Regions from separate parts of the Proteus appendicitidis genome, predicted to be linked through region 1. Evidence: predicted binding sites of a transcription regulator. Region 1 holds the regulator's gene; each other region holds the start of a gene.
What was found. Region 1 encodes CRP, which controls carbon source genes, mostly activating them, when cyclic AMP is high. Its sites were predicted from a motif close to ATGTGANNNNNNTCACAT; they were not measured.

Region 1 (7,794 bases):
CTCTTTTGATAGATTAATACTCTTTTTTTAATACACATTCAGAAAGATCATTTCAACCAAACTTAAAAAAACATCATTAAAACTAAAAAAATTAAGTTATCTATTGATTTATAACTATTTTTTAATTCACCCGATCCAAATCAACGGTACACAAAGTGCTGTTAATAATCCCATCGAGATATTAAAAATAAACCAAGACTGTCTGCTTTGTAAAAATAGGCTAATTAATGTGCCGCCTAAAATCCAAACAATACCCGCAACGAAATTAACAATGACCATAACAATACTAATCGCAATAACGGAGCTAAAATAAGCATCGCCCGATAAACTGAAGCTTCCTACTGCACCTAAGCCCATCATCCACGCTTTTGGATTTAGAAATTGCAATAATCCACCCTGAAACCAGCTTACTGCTTGGGGTGTTTTTGCTGGAATATCTAAACGCTGATAAGATGATGTTGCCGTTTTCCAAGCAAGCCAAAGTAGATACGCACTCCCGACTATCTTCAATCCAATGTGCAGTGCAGGATAAATTATCAATAATGCGGCAACACCAAATGCGGAACTCAATAAAACGCATTGCATACCCAGCATAATACCAGCCATCAGCTTTAATGAGCTTTTAAAACCTACATTAGCGCCTGATGAAGTCAGCAATAAGTTGTTGGGTCCAGGCGTGATAGCCGCAATAAACAGGAAAATAGCTAACGATGAAATCAGACTAATTGTCATTATAAGTGCTCAAAGATGTGACAGATGTTTTATTTTCACCGAAAATAGCAGTATGTTATTTAGCAAACAAGTGTTAATTCATTTTGATAGACGGAAAATATGTCTCAATACTTTAATCCAATGCGTTGGGCTAAAAATCCACATTTACAAACGCTCTTACCAAGAATTGTACGCAGGACACCACAACTTACGCCATATTGGCAACGACTCAATCTTCCAGACAACGATTTTGTCGATTTAGCGTGGAGTGAAGATCCGACAATGGCACTCAATAAACCACGCTTAGTCATTTTTCATGGCTTAGAAGGTGGATTTAGCAGCCCTTATGCTCACGGCATGTTAGCCGCAGCAAAAGAGAGGGGCTGGCTAAGCGTTGTGATGCACTTTAGAGGATGTAGTGGTGAACCCAATAGACAAAACCGTATTTATCACTCTGGTGAAACGGAAGATGCTCGCTACTTCTTAAATTGGCTGAAAAAAGAATTTGGTGAGCAACCAACAGCCGCCGTTGGTTATTCTCTTGGTGGAAATATGCTTGCCTATTATCTCGCAGAAAGTGGTGAAAATGCGGTTGTCGATGCTGCCGTTATTGTCTCTGCGCCATTAATGCTAGAACCATGCTCAACAAAAATTGAACATGGCTTTTCTCGTTTTTATCAATGGTATCTGTTAAAAGAGCTGAAAAATAACGCAACACGTAAGCTTGTTCGTTATCCTGAATCGTTACCCATTAGTTTGTTAACGATAAAATCCATTAAAAAACTACGTCAATTTGACGATTTAATTACCTCTAAAATCCATGGATTTAAAGATGCGTTAGATTATTATCGCCAATGCAGCGCATTGCCTTTATTAAATAAAATAAAGAAAACAACACTGATTATTCACGCTAAAGATGATCCTTTTATGTCTGCGGATGTTATTCCTGATATCACAACCTTACCAAATAACATTGAATATCAACTCACCGAGTTTGGTGGACATGTCGGTTTTGTCAGTGGAAAACTGTCTAAACCCGTGATGTGGCTTGAAAGTCGAATACCTGACTGGTTATCCGCTTATTTGGAGAAAACCAAATGATAATTCCTTGGAAGGATCTTTCCACAGAGGCACTTGATAATCTTATTGAAAGTTTTGTTTTACGAGAAGGCACTGATTATGGTATCCAAGAGAAAACGCTTGAACAAAAAGTCGCCGACGTAAAAAAACAGCTTAAATCCGGTGAAGCCGTATTGGTTTGGTCAGAACTTCATGAGAGCGTCAATATTATGCCGGCATCGCAGTTTCGCTCTGGTTAGTTATTCAAAGCAAGCGATGTATCGCCATCAATAAGGGTCAACCTTATTTAGCAAAAGGATAACCTATGTCAATCAAGCATCCGATCATCGCAGTAACTGGCTCTAGTGGTGCAGGGACGACCACAACAAGCCAAGCTTTTCGTAAGATATTCCAACAACTCAATGCAAATGCAGCATTGATTGATGGAGATAGCTTCCATCGCTATACCCGTCCTGAAATGGATATGGCGATAAGAAAAGCCAGAGAACAAGGTAGACATATCAGTTATTTTGGCCCTGAAGCAAATGATTTTAGCTTACTGAGTAAGACCTTAAGTCAGTATAGTGATACAGGGCAAGGTCAATCTCGCAAATATCTACACTCTTATGATGAAGCCACTCCCTATAACCAATTACCGGGTACATTTACCCCTTGGGAGCCGTTGCCAAATAATACCGATGTTCTTTTTTATGAAGGGTTACACGGGGGTGTAGTTACCAACGAACATGATGTTGCACAACATGTTGATTTATTAGTGGGCGTTGTACCTATCGTAAACCTTGAGTGGATACAAAAACTCATTCGAGACACCACAGAACGAGGGCATTCACAAGAGGCGGTAAGAGATTCGGTTGTACGCTCAATGGATGATTATATTAGCTATATTATTCCTCAATTCTCACGCACTCACATTAACTTCCAACGCGTTCCGACGGTTGATACTTCAAACCCCTTTTCTGCCAAAGCGATCCCCACTCTCGATGAGAGCTTTATTGTTATTCGTTTTCGAGGCTTAACCGATATTGATTTTCCCTATTTACTTGCGATGTTGCATGGCTCCTTTATGTCAACAATAAATACTATTGTTGTACCGGGCGGGAAATTAGGATTAGCGATGGAATTAATTATGGCGCCATTAGTCAAAAAATTATTAAATGGCGAAAAGATAAGTTAACCAAAATAAAATTTATCTCTATAAAAATAATATCCCATTAATTAAGGGATATTATTTTTCAGATTAAACTTTATTTTAAAATATCAAAATTAGTCAGCATCTTTTATTTCAAATGAATGCGTAATATTGGCTGCTTTTCCTAGCATTAAAGAAACAGAACAATATTTTTCTGCCGATAATTGAACGGCGCGTTCTACGATTTTATCCGTTAACTCTTTACCAGAAACAATAAAATGTAAATTGATATCCGTAAATAAACGAGGGGCTTCTTCGCGTCGTTCTGATGTTAATTTTACTTCACAATCAGTTACTTGGTGACGACCTTTACGTAAAATACTCACGACATCAATCGCGCTACATCCACCCGCAGCAATTAATACCATTTCCATTGGGCTTGGGGCTTTATCACCCGAATTCCCATCCATCATAATTTGATGGCCAGATGAAGATTCGCCAACAAAAGATAAATCTTCAACCCACTTAACTCTCGCTTCCATTTATTTTCCCCTAAAGATGACAGAAACTAAAAGAGTACATACTCATAATTCAACTGGCAATTAGCAAATAGGTTTATTATGCTGACTGCGTAAAACGAGACTTAATGCACTAATTGTGTTAAAAACAATATCTGCTTGATGATAGTGGTTAAGATCAATGCATTATTTTCTCATTTATTATAATCTACTCCATATTAACTTACCGTGTTCTCAGGAAGTTAATAGGTAAAGATAGGATTTTTAAGCACGCTGTCTCAAAAGGGAACCTATCCGTTTTGAAAGGCTGCATTTAACGTACAGAGGATAACGCGAATGGTTCTCGGCAAGCCGCAAACAGACCCGACTCTTGAATGGTTTTTGTCACACTGCCATATTCACAAATATCCATCCAAGAGCACGCTGATCCACCAAGGTGAGAAAGCGGAAACACTTTATTATATTGTTAAAGGTTCCGTGGCTGTTCTTATTAAAGATGAAGAAGGAAAAGAAATGATCCTCTCCTACCTAAATCAGGGGGATTTCATCGGTGAACTTGGATTATTTGAAGAAGATCAAGAACGTAGTGCATGGGTTAGAGCAAAAACAGCCTGTGAAGTAGCAGAAATTTCCTATAAAAAATTCCGCCAATTAATTCAGGTTAACCCTGATATTCTGATGCGCCTTTCTGCTCAAATGGCGAACAGATTACAAACCACATCAGAAAAAGTAGGTAACCTTGCTTTCCTTGATGTAACAGGTCGTATTGCACAAACCTTATTAAACTTAGCAAAACAACCCGATGCAATGACGCATCCTGATGGCATGCAAATTAAAATTACACGTCAGGAAATTGGTCAAATCGTTGGTTGTTCACGCGAAACTGTAGGCCGTATTCTGAAAATGCTGGAAGATCAAAACTTGATCTCCGCACACGGTAAAACTATCGTCGTTTACGGGACTCGCTAAGTTTCCCCGCTCGAATAAACAATAGCCCATAAAAGGGCTATTGATAGACTTTTATATGTAAACCCCATCCTCGTTGATGGGGTTTTTAGTCGATACTACCCTGCTACAAATTCCGCAATAGCCGCTTTTAATGCCACCATTCCTTCTTGTAGCTCTTCTTGGGTAATAATTAACGATGGTGTAAAACGCATCACATCGGCTCCTGCGTTTAACATCATTAAGCCATGTTTGGCAGCAAGACCGAGTAACTCTTTAGCTTTACCTTCATATTGTGGTGCCAATTGCGCACCAATCAATAAACCTTGCCCACGAATTTGCGAAAAGACATTATAAACTTGATTGATTGCCGCCAGTTCATCCACAATCCATTGATAGCGCTTTTCTACACCCTCCAATACCTCCGGTGTATTAATTAAATCAAATGCGACATTACCCACGGCACAAGCTAATGGATTGCCACCATAAGTTGTACCATGAGTTCCGACACCCATTGCAGAAGCTATCTCATGTGTTGTTAACATTGCACTAAGTGGAAAACCACTTCCTAGTGCTTTTGCGGTTGTAATAATGTCGGGTGTCACATCATAGTTCATATAGGCGAAAAGCTTGCCTGTACGCCCCATACCCGTTTGTACTTCATCAAGAACAAGCAGCGCTTGATGCTTATCGCACAATTCACGTAGCCCTCTCATAAACTCAGGTGTTGCCGCCGTTACGCCACCTTCACCTTGAACTGGCTCTAAAACAACAGCACAAGTGTGATCGTCCATTACCGCTTTAACCGCATCTAAATCATTAAAGGGGACGTGTACGATATCTGCAGGCTTAGGGCCAAAACCATCTGCATATTTAGGTTGCCCACCAACAGAGACTGTAAACAGTGTTCTGCCATGGAATGCATGGTGAAAAGCAATAATTTTAGTTTTATAAGGGCTATGGCGAGTAATGGCATAATGGCGCGCTAATTTAAATGCTGCCTCATTCGCTTCTGCGCCTGAATTGGCAAAAAAGACACGTTCTGCAAATGTGTTATCTATTAATTTTTGAGCTAAGCGCAATGCGGGTTCATTAGTAAAAATATTACTTACATGCCAAAGTTGTTCGCTTTGTTCTTTCAAGGCTTGATTAAGAGCAGGATGGGCATGTCCCAGTGCTAAAACAGCAATACCACCAGCAAAATCAATATACGATTTTCCCTGCTGATCCCAAACACGGCTACCCATCCCTTTGACAGGAATAAATTCTGCGGGTGAATAAATTGGCAACATTACTTGATCGTAAGTTGCCCGGTTGATGCTTTGCTTTTTCATTACCCCACCTGATCGTTATTCATATTTAATATGAAAATATAATCACTAAATATGAATAAAAAATCAAATGTGGTTTTGTATAAAAAGGCATTATTTCGCTATTTAAATGCTATCCATTTAATATTTAAGGAAATTATTTAATAGCTCATGCCCTTGTTCACTTAAAATACTTTCTGGGTGAAATTGAACCCCTTCAATTGGCAGAGTACGATGGCGAATTCCCATAATTTCATCAACATTTCCATCATGTTGGCTCCATGCCGTCACTTCAAAAGGTACAGGTAATGTCGTCGCATCAATCACTAAAGAGTGGTAACGCGTTACATTTAAAGGACGATTAAGCCCCTTAAAAACACCTTGTTGATTATGATGTATTAATGAATTTTTACCATGCATCACTTCTCGCGCTCTGATAACTGATGCACCAAAAGCTTGTCCTATCGCTTGATGTCCAAGACAAACGCCAAGAATAGGAATTTCACCGGCAAACCGCTGTATAGCCTCAAGTGAGATCCCTGCTTCATCAGGAGTGCAAGGTCCTGGCGAGATAACAAGATGTGCTGGCATCATCTTTTCTATCTCTTTAAGTCCGATCTCATCGTTACGCTTAACAACAACCTCAGCACCCAATTCACAGAAATACTGATAGAGGTTGTAGGTAAACGAGTCGTAATTATCAATAAGTAACAGCATATTAGCCTATCCGACTGATTTTCTTATCATTATCTATTTTATTACTATTTTAAAGCGAGTGTAGATTTGCCAAAATAGCTCGTTGTTTAACCGACTTGGGTACAACAAAGCCGATTATCATAGCACAGGTATAAAATATGAATAGTAAGCAAGAAAATCTGCTGATTTATTGCGCAATAACAATAATGGCGGTAATTGATGATGAATAGAGTAATTAATAGCGTGGCGAATACTTATTGCAGGAGATCACACGAAAAAAGGAAGGATAAAAAATATTTTTTCGTGCTAAAAACCCCGGAATGAAAATATTCATTCCGGTTTATATGTGTTTCATCTTATTAGAATAAGTAAATACCCTATCCTAATAATGCGTTTATTGTTTTACAACTTCCGCAGATAAAATAGTGACCGTTTTTACTGGCACATTTTGGTAAGGTCCAATATTACGAGTTGGAGCTTGTGAAATTTTATCAACGACATCCATTCCTTTCACAACTTTACCAAATACGGCATAGCCAAAATCACGTTGACCGTGATCTAAAAATGCATTGTCAGCCACATTAATAAAGAATTGGCTGGTTGCGCTGTCTTTATCTGACGTGCGCGCCATGGCAATAGAACCTTTTACATTGCGTAATCCATTGTCTGCTTCATTTTTAATTGGCGCTCTGGTTTGTTTTTGCTGTAAATCAGCAGTAAAACCACCGCCTTGAACCATAAAGCCAGGAATAACACGATGAAAAGTGGTGCCGTTATAGTACCCATCTTCGACATACTGAATAAAATTTTTCGTTGTAATTGGGGCTTTTTTATTATCCAGTGATATTTCAATATTGCCTTCAGAGGTGACTAATTTAACGAAGGTTTCTCCCGTTGCCATTGCAAAAGTCGCTGTTGTTAAAGTGCAAGCGGTAACGAAGGTGACAAGAAAACGTTTTAACATGCAGGGATCCTTTACTTTAATAGTCTACAACTTACTTAATATGCAGCGATTCTAATTCGCTGAGGTAAATAGTGCCAATCATTTACCTTTATTTACGCTCAATATGTCTAATTAGGTTATAACAGGGTAAATTTTAATTTTTAAGCACTGTTATAAGTCATTAAATTGCGCCAAAATAGAGTAAATAAATATTTTAGATATTCATTTTCATGCGAAATTGAAATGAGTATGCATGAAAAGCCGCATTATTTCAGAGAGGTTTATACCATAATGACCCAATTTAATTACCAAAAAGCACATTTCATCATCAGTGCGCCTGATATCCGTCATTTACCACCAGATACAGGAATTGAAATTGCCTTTGCGGGTCGCTCTAATGCCGGTAAATCCAGTGCTTTAAATGCGTTAACCCAACAAAATGGATTAGCCAGAACCAGTAAA
Region 2 (7,794 bases), 310 kb from region 1:
TAAGCGCCAATTAAGATTAACTTACGGGTTGAATGTCTTTATAGTCACTTTAATTATTACTTATAGAAATATATCAGTGCCTTACATTCTCTCGTCTATCAACTAGAAGATCACCATTGATGTCTAATCCTATTTTTCAGCAAGAAGTTGCTCGTCGTAGAACTTTTGCCATTATTTCCCACCCCGATGCGGGTAAAACAACCATCACTGAAAAAGTGTTGTTATTCGGACAAGCAATTCAACGTGCAGGAACCGTAAAAGGTCGTGGTTCAAATCAGCATGCAAAGTCTGACTGGATGGAAATGGAAAAACAACGTGGTATTTCTATTACAACCTCAGTCATGCAGTTCCCTTATGCAGATTGCTTAGTTAACTTATTAGATACCCCAGGGCACGAAGACTTCTCAGAAGATACTTATCGTACTTTAACCGCAGTTGACTGCTGTTTAATGGTAATTGACTCTTCTAAAGGGGTCGAAGATCGTACTCGTAAGTTAATGGAAGTAACACGTTTACGTGATACCCCAATTCTGACTTTTATGAATAAACTCGACCGTGATATTCGTGATCCAATGGAAGTCATGGACGAAGTTGAAACAGAATTAAAAATTGCGTGTAGCCCTGTGACTTGGCCTATTGGTTGCGGAAAACTCTTCAAAGGGGTTTATCACATTCTGAAAGATGAAACCTATCTTTATCAAACAGGACAAGGACATACCATTCAGGATTCTCGCGTCATCAAAGGGTTAGATAACCCAGAGCTTGATGAAGCTATTGGTGATGATTTAGCAAGTCAATTACGTGATGAATTAGAGTTAGTATTAGGTGCTTCTCATGAATTTGATCATGAGGCATTTTTAGCTGGCGAATTAACCCCAGTGTTCTTTGGTACTGCATTAGGTAACTTTGGTGTTAACCATATGCTTGATGGCCTCGTAAAATGGGCGCCAGCACCAATGCCTCGCCAAACAGATATGCGTGAAGTTACCGCTTCGGAAGAAACATTCACAGGTTTCGTCTTTAAGATCCAAGCCAATATGGACCCTAAACACCGTGACCGTGTTGCATTCCTACGCGTTGTATCTGGTATGTATGATAAAGGAATGAAATTACACCAAGTTCGAATTAAAAAGGATGTAGTGATTTCCGATGCATTAACCTTTATGGCAGGCGATCGTTCTCACGTTGAACATGCATATCCAGGGGATATTATCGGTCTTCATAACCACGGTACAATTCAAATTGGTGATACCTTTACCCAAGGCGAGATCCTGAAGTTTACAGGTATTCCAAACTTTGCCCCAGAATTGTTCCGCCGTATTCGTTTACGTGATCCGTTAAAACAGAAGCAGTTACTTAAAGGGTTGGTACAGCTATCAGAAGAGGGTGCTGTACAGGTCTTTAGACCACTGGCGAACAACGATTTAATCGTAGGTGCTGTCGGTGTGCTTCAGTTTGATGTGGTTGTTGCAAGATTGAAGAGTGAATATAACGTTGAAGCGATTTATGAATCCGTTAACGTTTCAACAGCACGCTGGGTCGAGTGTAATAACGAGAAAAAACTCGAAGAGTTTAAACGTAAAAACGAACAAAACTTGGCACTTGATGGTGGCGATAATTTAACTTATATCGCACCAACGATGGTTAACTTGAATTTAACGCGTGAGCGTTATCCTGAGGTTGAATTCCATCAGACCCGTGAACACTAAATACTCGTTCTTACTCGTCATACTTCAAGCTGTAACGTTGTTGGCTACGTTCATTCGCACTAGTCACATACTTATGTATGCTCCTAGCGACTCATTCACTTGTCGCCTAGTTACAGCTCGAATTATTTAGAGTAAGAGTGTTGTTATGTTTCAAGTTGCAGCGTTGTTGACTACGTTTATTCGCACTAGTCACATACTTATTCTGAGTGTTTAACTTAATGAAAAGGCTATATTTTTAATATAGCCTTTTTTGTTTCTTCGCTTTGTTGAGTATTTACTCTTAATAAACCTCAGTGAAAGAGCCGATTTTCTTTGTTAAATGTGCTTTGCATACCCCTAATATCCTACCGAAAAACCCTTCTTCATTTGGAATTACTCCTTTTTTTTTCTGCTAACATGATGCCCGTTTTTATACTTATTTATAAATATATGTAATTTTTTTTATAGTTTTATTAGTTATTATTAGAATAAAATAATTAGGATTAGTCTTTATTTGTTATTTTTTGCTTTATTTAACTCTAATAGCTTATTAGTGTAATAGCTTGGATTGTTAAAATTTTGTAGTACTTCATAAAAATACAGATATTAAAACACACATATTTCCTATCGCCGTTATTGTGATTAGGGGGAGAGCAATGAAACAATATAAAACGCTAAAATTAGCGCTAGTAATGTCAATGAGTTTAGCTTTTGTCAGTATGGGCGCATCAGCCGAAACATCGTGGTATAACGAAATTAATAATAATGGGAATAATACAGGTCACTATTTAAGTGATACTTCTATTTCTAATAAAATTAAAGAGACGCTATTGCCAATGCAAGACATCGATAGTGACAATATTTCTATTCGTACTGAATTTGGACATGTCTTTCTTTCAGGTTTTGTTGATAGTAAAGCGCAAGAAGAAAAAATATTACAAGTTATTGAAAAACTTGAAGGTGTTAAAAGCGTAGACTCAGATGTAAATATCAAATCATAATATGATTTTCTTTTATGCTAGTCATACGCTAAGAAGATAGTGTCTAATTTATTTGTCTGAATACGTAAAATTAATGACGTCAAAAAAATGTGAGGGTATCCTTTGTTAAGTTGTATAAAGGAGACATTATGGGGAAGTATATACCTGTCACATTAAATAATATTACAGCACTCGAATTTCAATCATCATTACCACAAGGTAAAGTTGCTTTAGTTTGTGAAGGCGGGGGGCAACGTGGGATCTTTACTGCGGGTGTCCTTGATGAATTTATGCGATCACAATTTGATCCCTTTGATATTTTACTCGGGGTATCTGCAGGGGCGCAAAATTTATCTGCTTTTGCCTGTGGTCAGCGTGGGTATGCACGTAAAATTATTAATCGCTATACAACCAATAACCAATTCTTCAATCCCATTCGCTTTGTCCGTGGCGGCAATTTACTCGATCTTGATTGGTATATAGAAACGACAGCCAAAGAGATGCCTCTTGATATACCAACAGCATTACGCCGTTTTGATGCAGGCCGCGAATTTTATATGGTGGCAAGTCGTTCTGATAATTTTCAGGCAAATTACTTTCAGCCCGATGAACCGACTTGGCTTGATATAATCAAAGCATCCAGCGCTATTCCTGCTTTTTATCGTAATGGTGTCTTATTTCATGATGTTGTTTATCATGATGGGGGTATTAGTGATGCTATTCCTGTGAGAGAAGCTTATCGACGTGGCTGTCGTACCATTGTCGTTGTTCGTACCGTTCCTTCTGAATATCAATACACAACAGAATGGGTTGATCGTATGGGGAGATGGTTTGAAAATAGCCGTTTGCAGCGCTTTATGGAGATGGCACAAGTACATATCGAAACTTATACCGACACCATTAAATTTATCCAATCTCCCCCAGAAGATGTTGTAGTTATTGAAATATATCCACCAACGACATTGCAATCTAGTGCATTAGGAAGCCGTTTAAATGCATTAAATCATGATTATCATGTGGGTAGACGTTGTGGGCGCTATTTTCTGGCGACAATTGGTCAACATTTCGCTAAGAAAAAATTCAAACAGTATGATAAAAAAGTCTTTAGCTTGTTTGAAGAAGAAGCGAAGGCTGATAAAGCGGAGAATGCTTCTATTATTCAGCAGGGAACGCGAAGCGTACATCCTGACGTGAGGAAAATTCAGAATGAATAAATTTATTGATACTCACTGCCATTTTGATTTTCCTGTTTTTTATGATGATCTTGCCAACAGCTTGTCACTAGCGCATCAAGCTCATGTTGAAAAAATAATTATTCCCGCTGTTGCACGTTGGAATTTTGATGTTGTTGCAGAGTTAGCTAATAATCATCATCAATTATATTGTGCATTGGGGTTACACCCTTTATATATTGAAGAGCACACTGAACAGCATCTCTTGGAATTAAAACAGAAATTAAAAACAACTTCTCGTTGTGTTGCCATCGGAGAGATAGGGCTTGATGATTATATGGATAATCCTCAGCCTGAAAAGCAAGAGGCGTTTTTAATTGCACAGCTTAAACTCGCAATTGAATTTGATTTGCCGGTGATCCTGCATTCACGTAAAACCCACGATAAGTTAAGTGCGCTTTTACGCCGTTATGATGTGCCTCGCAAAGGGGTTATTCATGGTTTTGCAGGAAGTTTGCAACAGGCAGAAAAGTTTATTCAGCAAGGCTATTTTATTGGCGTTGGTGGAACGATTACTTATGAGCGAGCGCAGAAAACTCGCCGTGCAATTGCGTCGTTACCACTAGAATTTCTGTTATTAGAAACAGATGCTCCTGATATGCCTGTGAGTGGTTTTCAAGGTGAGCCTAATCGCCCTGAACGTATTCAGAACGTTTTTTCCCAACTCTGTGAGTTGCGGCAAGGATCACCAGAGGTGATCGCAGAGCAACTCTACCTCAATAGCCTACAATTATTTGGGCTTAACAATATTACCTAGTTCTCGAATTGCATTTAACTTTGCTGGTTAAAGCGGAATACATAGTTTGTTAATCGAATGATGTTTTCTCTCTATTTAGCCTATTCAATAAATGCGTTTTCTCCTCTTTTTGTGTGATGCACCTCTCATTTATGACTTTTGTGTTACTTTTTTCAGACTCTATTTGTGGTGGATATCGAGGGTTCTTTTCTTAGACTGGGTATAATTATCTGGCAAAAAGAGTCAATAATCTCTGGCAAGGGCATTATTGATAATCCATTAAATTTTTATGTGAACAGGGACCCTTCAATGCAACTCATTATGAGCTTGGTCGGAATGGCAACATTAATCTTGATAGCCATTCTGTTTTCCAGCAATCGACGTGCAATTAGACTACGTACAGTTGGTGGCGCATTCCTTATTCAGATTGGCTTAGGTGCATTTGTTCTTTATTCCGACGGTGGTCGCGAGGTGCTTCTTGCGGTTTCTGATGGCGTTAAGAATGTTATTGATTACGGCAATAATGGGATGAGCTTCCTATTTGCAGGGCTAGTATCAGATAAAATGTTCGAGTTGTTTGGTGGTGGCGGCTTCGTATTCGCCCTGCGCGTACTGCCTGTTATCGTGTTCTTCTCTTCACTAATTGCAGTGCTGTATTACCTTGGCATTATGCAAGTAGTCATTAAAATTCTCGGTGGTGGCTTACAAAAAGTACTGGGTACATCACGAACAGAATCGATGTCTGCAACTGCAAATATTTTTGTTGGACAAACAGAAGCACCGCTTGTTGTTCGCCCTTATATTGCAAGAATGACAACTTCAGAACTCTTTGCTGTTATGTGTGGTGGTCTAGCCTCTGTTGCGGGTTCAGTCCTTGCTGGATACGCTAGTATGGGCGTGCCATTAGAGTATCTGATTACAGCATCATTTATGGCGGCTCCAGGTGGTTTACTCTTTGCTAAATTATTGATCCCTGAAACCGAAACGCCAGACGATCAAAAAGATGCGCTGGATAAAATGACCGATGAAGAAAAACCAGCAAATATTATTGATGCTGCAGCGGCGGGCGCCTCTTCAGGTTTACAGCTTGCACTTAACGTCGGTGCTATGTTACTTGCTTTCGTTGCGTTAATTGCATTAGTTAATGGTATCCTCGGTGGTATTGGTGGCTGGTTTGGTTATGAGAATTTCTCATTAGAATTAGTCTTAGGTTGGGTTTTTGCACCTATTGCTTTCTTAATCGGTGTGCCTTGGAGTGAAGCGACCGTTGCTGGCTCCTTTATTGGTCAAAAACTGGTTATTAATGAATTCTATGCTTACTCTGAATTTAGCAAATATCTACAGGATGAGGCTCAAGTTGCTGCATCAGGCTTAATCATCTTGTCAGAGCAGACAAAGATAATTATCTCCTTTGCGCTGTGCGGTTTTGCTAACCTTTCTTCCGTTGCTGTACTGCTAGGTGGTTTAGGTGGAATGGCACCAAACCGTCGTAAAGACGTGGCGCGTTTAGGTATGAAAGCTGTGCTGGCTGGTACACTTTCTAACTTAATGAGTGCAACGATTGCAGGGTTCTTCTTTGCATTAACTGCAATGGCTGTTGTTGCTGCTTAATTGATTTGTGTATTGTGAAGAGCAGATAGGTTTTGCCTGTCTGCTCTTTTATGTTTGTTTTCTGCTGTAATATTAACTACTTTTATTGTGTGAGATATTTCGCAATTTGTATTGAATAGGGTCAATAGCGGTACCATTTCATATTGAACACGCTTTTTTTGCGTTATAAAGACGACTTAGAGGCGCTATTCGAGTAACATTACACCAGAAAATAACCTTATTGTGATTTTTGTCACACTTTTATGTCATCATTTGCAAGTTGCATTTGATTAGTGTGACGTAAAGCACATCTAATTGTTCCTTAGCGTGTTCAAATAAGATGTGCTGAAACTTCATGGAATGGCGAAGGCTCAATGACGGGTCGCCGAAGTGAGCATAGCGCGGTGAGAGGGAGCTCAGCTGTCGTTGTAGCGTAAGTTACAACAACATCTTCAAGGAACCAAGTCCGCTCGCCAACAAATTTAATCGCTAACCTTAAGCGTACGCCCAAAAGGGCTTGAGAAACATCGTTGGAGAGTTTTATGACAGATTTAACCGCTGCAGCGCGCCTTGCGCTGTCTTTGATGGATTTAACTACATTAAATGATGACGACACTGATGCGAAAGTGACTGCATTATGTCATCAGGCTAAAAGCCCAGAAGGTAATACAGCCGCTATTTGTATTTACCCACGTTTTATTCCGTTAGCACGTAAAGTGTTACGCGAACAGGGTACTCCAGACGTCCGTATCGCAACCGTAACTAACTTCCCTCATGGTAATGATGATTTAGATATCGCATTAGCAGAAACCAACGCGGCATTAGCTTATGGCGCAGATGAGGTTGACGTAGTTTTCCCTTACCGCGCATTAATGGCAGGTAACGAGCAAATCGGTTTTGATATCGTTAAAGCATGTAAAGAAGCGTGTGCAGAAGCAGGTTCTTTACTGAAAGTCATTATTGAAACGGGTGAGTTGAAAGATCCTGCGCTTATCCGTAAAGCATCTGAAATTTCAATCAAAGCAGGTGCTGACTTTATTAAAACTTCCACAGGTAAAGTGCCTGTAAATGCAACACTGGAAAGTGCTGAGTTAATGATCCAAGTGATCCACGATATGGGTGTTGGCAAAGAAGTTGGTTTCAAACCAGCGGGTGGTGTACGTACCGCTGAAGAAGCTGCTCAATACCTTGCATTAGCTAACCGCATTATGGGTGACAACTGGGTTGATGCCCGTCACTTCCGCTTTGGTGCGTCAAGCCTGTTAGGTAATTTATTAGCCACTTTAGGTCATGGCGAACAAAAATCGTCTAGTGGTTACTAATCCATTCGTGAAATACGCCCATTTTTCATTATTGTGGGCGTTACCAATGCTATAAAACCAGGAGGTTGCAGTGTTTCTTGCCCAAGAAATTATTCGTAAAAAGCGTGATGGTCATCCTTTAACTGAGGAAGAAATTCGTTTTTTCATTAATGGCGTCAGAGATAATACTGTTTCTGAAGGTCAAATTGCTGCATTAGCAATGACTATTTATTTCCACGACATGACAATGCCAGAGCGTGTTGCTTT
Region 3 (7,794 bases), 1.6 Mb from region 1:
ATCAGTTTAAGCGTACAAACGGTTATTGTGCTGGTGGATTATTACCTTGATTGGGATTACCGCTGGGCGGCTATTTTTGCACAACCTTTAACTATGTTGATCCAAGTGATGCAAAGTTTGGGGTATATTGCGCTGTTTTATTGGAGTTGGAATATTATTCAACACTCTTATTTTGCCTATGCTTTACGTTGTGTTGGCAAAATGGCGTTAACGACCTATTTAATGCAAAGTGTTATTGGTATTTATTTATTTCAGCGTATGGGTCTATTTAATCAATTTACTTTACCTGAACTGATGCCTTTTGTTGCTGTTATTTGGGCAATCAATATTGCTTTTGCTGTGATTTGGTTACGTTATTTTCCACAAGGGCCAATAGAGTGGATCTGGCGTAAATCAGCCTCAAAATTAGCGCAATTCTTTTAGCTTTTTTCATGATTATTTTCATTCAGAGGAAGTGATTCGACTTCCTCTGGTGAAACCGCAGGATAGCCTTTAATGCCTTCAGGAATAGATTGTATTGCGGGAATAGTTTCTGGCGGCCCTAAAAAGCGGGGTTCGCGGTTTAGAATATAAACATCAATCATTGCACCAGCTCTGGCAAATACTTCGCGTACGCGTACTTTAAACATACTTTTAGGGGATGCAACCGCAAAGCATTGTGCATCAATGCCTTTTTCTAATGCGATAAAAACAGCTCGCTCACAGTGAAAACGTTGAGTAATAATGGTAAATCCATCTGTACCAAATACCTCTTTTGTTCGCACTACTGAGTCAAGTGTTCTGAAACCGGCAAAATCCATCACAATACGAGAGGCAGGAATGCCCGCTTTAATGAGATCTTTACGCATCGTATTTGGCTCATTATAGCTGTGTTTTGCATTATCGCCGCTGAGCAATAAATACTGAATTTTGCCACTATTATAAGCATTTACAGCGCCTTGGATGCGGTATTGATAAAACTGATTTATATAACCGCTGGTATAGTACTTTGATGTTCCTAACACCATTCCTACTTTTTTAGCGGGTAATGTATCTACGTCTTCAAATATATAAGGATTAGTTTTCCACCCGATCCAGCGATCACAGGCAATCAAGGTGACAGCCAGTAGAATAAAAAGTGTGAGAAAAAGATAAATGAGGCGTTTTAGCATGTCCTTGCCTTAATGACGCAAATAACGAATGACTTTCATAATACTTAAGGCTACTTGAGCAGGGATAGGGAAGCAAGAAAAAAGCGCCTCATATTAAGTAATGACGCGCTTTTCGGAATGGTACTTAGTATTTCAAACTATTTAGAACGAAGTTCTTTTGTAAATACGGTACTCTGGTGACCAATAGTTACGTTCAATGGCTTCTTCTAATGCTGAATCAGAAGTCACAGTAGCAACACCTTGTACTTGTGCTTCTTTTGCAACTTGTTTGGCGATATAGCGAGAAACTTGTTGAATATCAGACAGTAAAGGTAATAGAGAGCCATCACCCTCTTTTGCCATTGGTGAGCAATCTGCTAATGCGCGACTTGCCACCATCAGCATGGCATCAGTAACACGTTTGGCACCACATGCGATAACACCTAATCCAATACCTGGGAAGATATAAGAGTTGTTGCACTGTGCAATTGGATATTCTTTATCTTTGTATTTAACTGGTGCAAATGGGCTGCCTGTTGCCACTAATGCTTGTCCATCAGTCCAGTTGATAATATCTTCAGGACGCGCTTCTACACGAGACGTTGGATTAGATAATGGCATTACGATAGGGCGTTCACAGTGTTTGTGCATTTCACGAATAATTTCTTCAGTGAATAAGCCAGCTTGCCCTGAAACACCAATCAAAATAGTTGGTTTTGCATTCTTAACCACTTCTAACAGTGAAATCGCATCGCTTTCGGTTTCCCAATTAGCAATAGTTTCGCTTTTTTGGATAAGTTTGCTTTGGAAATCAAGTAAATTTGGCAGTTTGTCTGTTAATAAGCCGAAACGGTCAACCATAAAGATGCGTTCACGCGCTTGCTCATCACTTAAACCTTCAGATTTCATTTGGGCAATGATTTGCTCAGCAATACCACAACCCGCAGAGCCTGCGCCTAAGAAAGTGACAGTTTGGTCTTTTAATTGGCGACCCGCAGCACGACTTGCTGCAATTAGGCTACCTAAAGTGACCGATGCTGTACCTTGAATATCATCATTAAAGCAACATAATTCATCACGATAACGATTTAATAAAGGCATCGCATTTTTTTGTGCAAAATCTTCAAATTGTAGTAAAACATTTGGCCAGCGACGTTTAACAGCTTGGATAAACTCATCAACAAACTCGTTATATTCATCACCTGTAATACGAGGATGACGCCATCCCATATACAGAGGATCGTTTAAACGTTGCGGGTTGTTAGTTCCCACATCAAGTACAACAGGCAGTGTATACGCAGGGCTAATGCCACCACATGCGGTATATAAAGAGAGTTTACCGATAGGAATACCCATACCACCGATACCTTGGTCACCTAAACCAAGGATACGTTCGCCATCTGTTACAACGATTACTTTTACGTTCTGTTTGGTGGCGTTTTGTAGCATATCGTCAATATTGGCGCGGTTAGGGTAAGAGATAAACAAACCGCGAGCGCGACGATAAATATCAGAGAAATGTTCACAAGCTTCACCCACTGTTGGTGTGTAAATGATTGGCATCATTTCAGTTAGGTGGGATTCCAAGAGACGGTAAAACAGGGTTTCATTGGTATCTTGGATATTTCGTAGGTAAATATGTTTATCGTTATCGTTTTTGAAATCAAGATATTGGCGATAAGCGCGTTCAACCTGTTCTTCGATGGTTTCAACTGCTTCAGGCAGTAAACCATGTAAGTTAAAGGTGCTGCGTTCTTCTTCGCTGAAAGCACTACCTTTATTTAACAGGGGAAATTCAAGCAGGATTGGACCTGCATACGGGATGTAGAGAGGGCGTTTACTTTCGTGTTCCAGTTCCATGAAAAATACTCTTGTAAGGCAGTTAGTCACATGACAATTGTAGATCCTACAAAATAATAAAAATATGTACAGCTTATGTTATTTTTTTATGATTTTTATGCTTAGAAATGAGAGATAGATACAGTTGTTACAACTTTTTCTGGTAAGCATCAGCAAAATTTACATGCTGATGCTTTTTTAGGAGAGATTTTTAGAAGAATAAGTTAAAACTTTTTACAAAGTGATGCGTTGCATTTGGTGACAACCTAAAGCAGTTAATGTTGCTTGTGTTGCATCCCATTGCGTTAAAATTGTCTCTGCTTTTTCAATTAAGACAGCAGATTCAATATCCATAACACTCTCACCCGCCATGTTTAATAAAATTAATGCCGCTTGTAATGGCGGTAAACTTGGATTAAATGCGGCATTTTCAGCGTAGCTACCTTGGAAAATTTTGCCATTCTTCATTTGAACAGCAATACCACTGTGCGAGCCACTATAAGGCGCATGGCTACGATTAGCCGCTTGTAGTGCCTGTTGCGCTAATTCACTAGGGTTATCAATTTTGTAACCGTGATTAACTTTGTCCATTAATAAAGAGGTGATATTGAGATCTTTCGGGCCAAAGCTATCAGGTAAATAATCGCCTAATGTTGCCATTTTTCTACCCGGTAACTGAATTTGAATTTGAGTGCCACTGTTCAATTCGTTCATAAACTGGCGGCAATGACCACAAGGTGTATAGTTAACAGTGACTGAGATTAAGCGAGATTCACCACGTAACCATGCATGAGTCACGGCACTTTGTTCAGCATGAACGGTTTGTTGTAGCGGTGCGCCAGCAAATTCCATATTGGCACCGAAATAGAGATTACCACTTTCGCCACGAGCAATCGCACCCACTTTGAAATTAGAGATTGGCGCGACAGCGCAAGCTGCGGCAACCGGTAAAAGTGCTAGGGCTAAGGCATCATCATTACATTGTAACTGTGTTTTTATGGCATTGACCTGTTCTGCCGTGAACATTGCAGGGAATTCATCCTGCTCAAGATAAGGAGCAAGTGCTTGTTGTAACTGAGGGGATAAATCTGACCAAATTGCCTGAAAACGAGTATGCATACATGAGTCTCCCATTAATCTTTCTGTATTATAAGATTCTAGGCATCTTTACCCACTCTTATATGTGATGAAAATCATATTTTCAATGAAACTATTGCAACAAATTTATTAATTGAGAGATGTATCTCAAATTTATAGTAAAAATCCCCGAAATAAATTTAATTAAATCGGGGATTTGAGAAAAAAGGAAGCAAAAATGAGATCAACTATAGAGATGCAAAATAATCGGGAAGATAAACGGTGCAGTTAATGAAGTAATAATCCCACAGGTCATTAATGCCAGTGAACTATAAGCACCTTCAATATAATCCACTTCAGCCGCTCTTGCTGTTCCCACGGCATGAGAAACGGTTCCCATCGCCAAACCACGAGATGCGTGAGTAGGAATACGCAGTATTTTAAAGAGTGAATGACCAAAAATGGCACCTAAAATACCTACTGCGATAACACAAGCAGCACTGATTGCAGGAATACCACCGATGGAATCTGCGACAGCCATTGCGATAGGCGTTGTCACTGATTTAGGTAAAATTGATGCGGCAATTTCGGGTGTTGCACCAGCCCATAATGCAATGGCAGTCCCACTGACCATCGCAGCAATACTACCAATAAAGCAAATACTGATTAATGATTTCCACTGTGCGCGAATTTGGTGTAATTGCTGATAAAGTGGAATTGCTAAAGCAACCACAGCCGGTTGTAATAAGTCATTTAAAATACGACTACCGGCAAAATAATGCTCATAAGGTGTATGAGTGATTAATAAAATAGGAATAATAACCGCAATACCTATAAGTAAGGGATTCAATATAGGCAATTTATAACGAGCAGCAAGTTTACGTGATAAATAAAAGACAATTATGGTCAAAGGAAGTGACCACCAAATATTCATTAACATTAACATTTTTTCTTCTCACTTAACGCTGTATCGTCGTCTTTCTGTTGCGTTTTTTCTACAACGTCCTCAACTATGTCAGGTTTTGCACCCACGATAATGCGCTCACGGTGAACATAGTGTGAGCAATAAGCGACTAATGCCATAACACCAAAGGTACTTACCACACTTGCTAAAACAATAGGGAAAAGTTGCTGACTTAATAAGTCATAATAATTCATTACTGCCACTCCGATAGGAATAAAGAGTAATGTCATATTTTTTAAGAGGATATTGGCCCCGGGTTTAACCCAGCGCAAAGGGATAAGCTGGAAAGCAAGTAAACCGAAGAGAATAAGTAAGCCAACAATGCTGCCTGGAACCGCGAAGGGTAGAAGGGCTGAAATAAGATTACCCGCAAAGAGACAAAGATAAAGTACCAAAAAAGATCGTAGATAATGCCAAAGTGTAATCTGCAATCGTGCCCGTTTAGATTTCATAATTAAGTGTCCCAAATCAACTAACAGATTTATCATACACCGATTTTGAAAGTGTGCTACGGATCACAATAAAAAAAGAGCGGGGCTCTTATAGAACCCCGCCATTTATTGATTTGGCAAATGAATCTTGGTTGTTATTTCACTTGCTGACCCGGTTTTGCACCAGAATCTGGGCTAAGTAAGAAGATATCTTTATCGCCAGGTCCTGCCGCCATTACCATGCCTTCTGAAATACCAAAACGCATTTTACGAGGTGCTAAGTTTGCCACCATTACCGTTAAACGACCTTCCAACACTTTCGGATCTGGGTATGCTGTACGAATGCCAGAAAAGACTTGGCGAGTCTCACCACCTAAGTCCAAAATTAGCTTCAGTAACTTATCTGATCCTTCAACAAAATCAGCTTGTTTAATTTCAGCGATACGCATATCGATTTTCGCAAAATCATCAAACTTAATCGTTTCTTGAATTGGTGAATCTGCTAATGGTCCTGTGACTTCTTTTACAGGTGCAATGGTGCTTTTAGATGCTTCAACCATTGCATTGGCTTTATCCATTTCAATACGGTTAAACAGTGCTTTGAATTTGGTGATTTCTGTACCTAAAAGTGGTTGTGCAAGCGCATCCCATGTTAATTCGGTTTGCAAAAAGGCTTCTGAGCGTTCTGTTAATGAAGGTAAAACCGGTTTCAGATATGTCATTAGCACGCGGAATAAGTTAATACCCATTGTACAGATAGCTTGTAGCTGTGCATCTTGACCTTCTTGTTTTGCTACAACCCACGGCGCTTTTTCATCAATATAGCGGTTGGCTTCATCCGCTAATGCCATGATTTCACGAACTGCTTTACCAAATTCACGATTTTCAAATGACTGTGCGATAGTTTCTTTCATATCAACAAAGTGTTGATAAAGCTTAGCATCATCTAAAGAATCTGCTAATTTGCCATCAAAACGCTTGCTGATAAAACCTGCTGTACGTGATGCAAGGTTAACGACTTTATTAACAATATCGCTGTTAACACGTTGAACAAAGTCTTCTAAGTTTAGGTCAATATCATCAATGCGTGAGGAAAGTTTTGCTGCATAGTAATAGCGTAGGCAATCTGCATCAAAATGATCAAGGTAAGCACGCGCTGTAATAAAGGTGCCACGAGATTTTGACATCTTCGCGCCATTTACAGTGACATAACCGTGAACAAACAGGTTGGTTGGCTTGCGATATTCGCTACCTTCTAACATGGCTGGCCAGAATAAGCTGTGGAAATAGACGATATCTTTACCAATAAAGTGATAAAGGTCTGCTTTGCTGTCTTTATTCCAAAACTCATCAAAACTTAAATCACCACGTTTTTCACATAAGTTTAAGAAAGAACTCATGTAGCCGATTGGTGCATCTAGCCATACATAGAAATATTTACCCGGTGCATCTGGGATTTCAAATCCAAAATAAGGTGCGTCACGAGTGATATCCCACTGTTGTAAACCGCTGTCGAACCACTCTTGCATTTTATTTGCAACTTGCTCTTGCAAAGCGCCAGAGCGGATCCACTCTTGTAACATATTACTAAATGCAGGTAAGTCGAAGAAATAGTGCTCAGTTTCACGCATAACAGGCGTTGAACCTGATACAACAGAGCGTGGGTTGATTAATTCGGTTGGGCTGTAAGTAGAGCCACAAACTTCACAGTTATCACCATATTGGTCTGGCGCTTTACATTTAGGGCAAGTGCCTTTTACAAAGCGGTCAGGCAAAAACATGCCTTTTTCTTCATCATAAAGCTGAGAAATAGTTTTGCTTTTGATGTGACCATTTTTTTTCAGTGCAAGATAAATTTTAGTCGATAATTGGCGACTCTCTTCACTGTGTGTAGAGTGATAATTGTCGTAACTGATATTAAAGCCAGCAAAATCCTGCTGATGCTCTTTGCTCATTTCTTCAATCATGGCTTCTGGTGTAATACCCAGTTGTTGAGCTTTCAGCATAATTGGCGTGCCGTGAGCATCATCAGCGCAGATGAAATGAACTTCTTTGCCGCGCATTCGTTGATAACGGACCCAGATATCAGCCTGAATGTGCTCAAGGATATGACCGAGATGAATTGAACCGTTAGCATAAGGTAACGCGCAGGTTACCAATAATTTATTCGCGACGTGAGACATAGTAAGGATCTTACTTCCATAAAATTAATAAAAGGGACTTTGATGTTAACCGATCCGTCATGATGTCGCTAGGGCAATAATCGAGTTTTTGCAAGAGAAATTTCAGTTGGCAAATTGAGGTAAGGCATTATCGTAGTCATCTACTATCTGATATGATAGATGCACTCATA

Region 2: a site for CRP is predicted at 4,769-4,786, ahead of QQS39_RS15910 (NupC/NupG family nucleoside CNT transporter). Genes of this name have one in related genera too.
Region 3: a site for CRP is predicted at 5,514-5,531, ahead of QQS39_RS05950 (CidA/LrgA family protein). Genes of this name have one in related genera too.

Annotation. Positions count from the first base shown of each region.
Region 1 covers NZ_CP127389.1:3,774,493-3,782,286, forward strand. Annotated here, with positions in the region: gene QQS39_RS17230 (LysE family translocator) at 127-732, opposite strand; gene QQS39_RS17235 (hydrolase) at 832-1,812, shown strand; gene QQS39_RS17240 (YheU family protein) at 1,809-2,030, shown strand; gene QQS39_RS17245 (phosphoribulokinase) at 2,096-2,965, shown strand; gene QQS39_RS17250 (OsmC family protein) at 3,055-3,462, opposite strand; gene crp (cAMP-activated global transcriptional regulator CRP) at 3,775-4,407, shown strand; gene argD (bifunctional acetylornithine/succinyldiaminopimelate transaminase) at 4,503-5,717, opposite strand; gene QQS39_RS17265 (aminodeoxychorismate synthase component II) at 5,835-6,410, opposite strand; gene ppiA (peptidylprolyl isomerase A) at 6,784-7,353, opposite strand; gene yihA (ribosome biogenesis GTP-binding protein YihA/YsxC) at 7,624-7,794, shown strand, end outside.
Region 2 covers NZ_CP127389.1:3,461,841-3,469,634, reverse strand. Annotated here, with positions in the region: gene prfC (peptide chain release factor 3) at 120-1,709, shown strand; gene QQS39_RS15925 (BON domain-containing protein) at 2,345-2,689, shown strand; gene QQS39_RS15920 (patatin-like phospholipase family protein) at 2,818-3,882, shown strand; gene QQS39_RS15915 (TatD family hydrolase) at 3,875-4,657, shown strand; gene QQS39_RS15910 (NupC/NupG family nucleoside CNT transporter) at 4,946-6,247, shown strand; gene deoC (deoxyribose-phosphate aldolase) at 6,769-7,548, shown strand; gene deoA (thymidine phosphorylase) at 7,619-7,794, shown strand, end outside.
Region 3 covers NZ_CP127389.1:1,284,922-1,292,715, forward strand. Annotated here, with positions in the region: gene yeiB (DUF418 domain-containing protein YeiB) at 1-423, shown strand, start outside; gene sanA (outer membrane permeability protein SanA) at 420-1,151, opposite strand; gene QQS39_RS05935 (NAD-dependent malic enzyme) at 1,293-2,990, opposite strand; gene cdd (cytidine deaminase) at 3,204-4,088, opposite strand; gene QQS39_RS05945 (CidB/LrgB family autolysis modulator) at 4,291-4,986, opposite strand; gene QQS39_RS05950 (CidA/LrgA family protein) at 4,986-5,462, opposite strand; gene metG (methionine--tRNA ligase) at 5,597-7,624, opposite strand.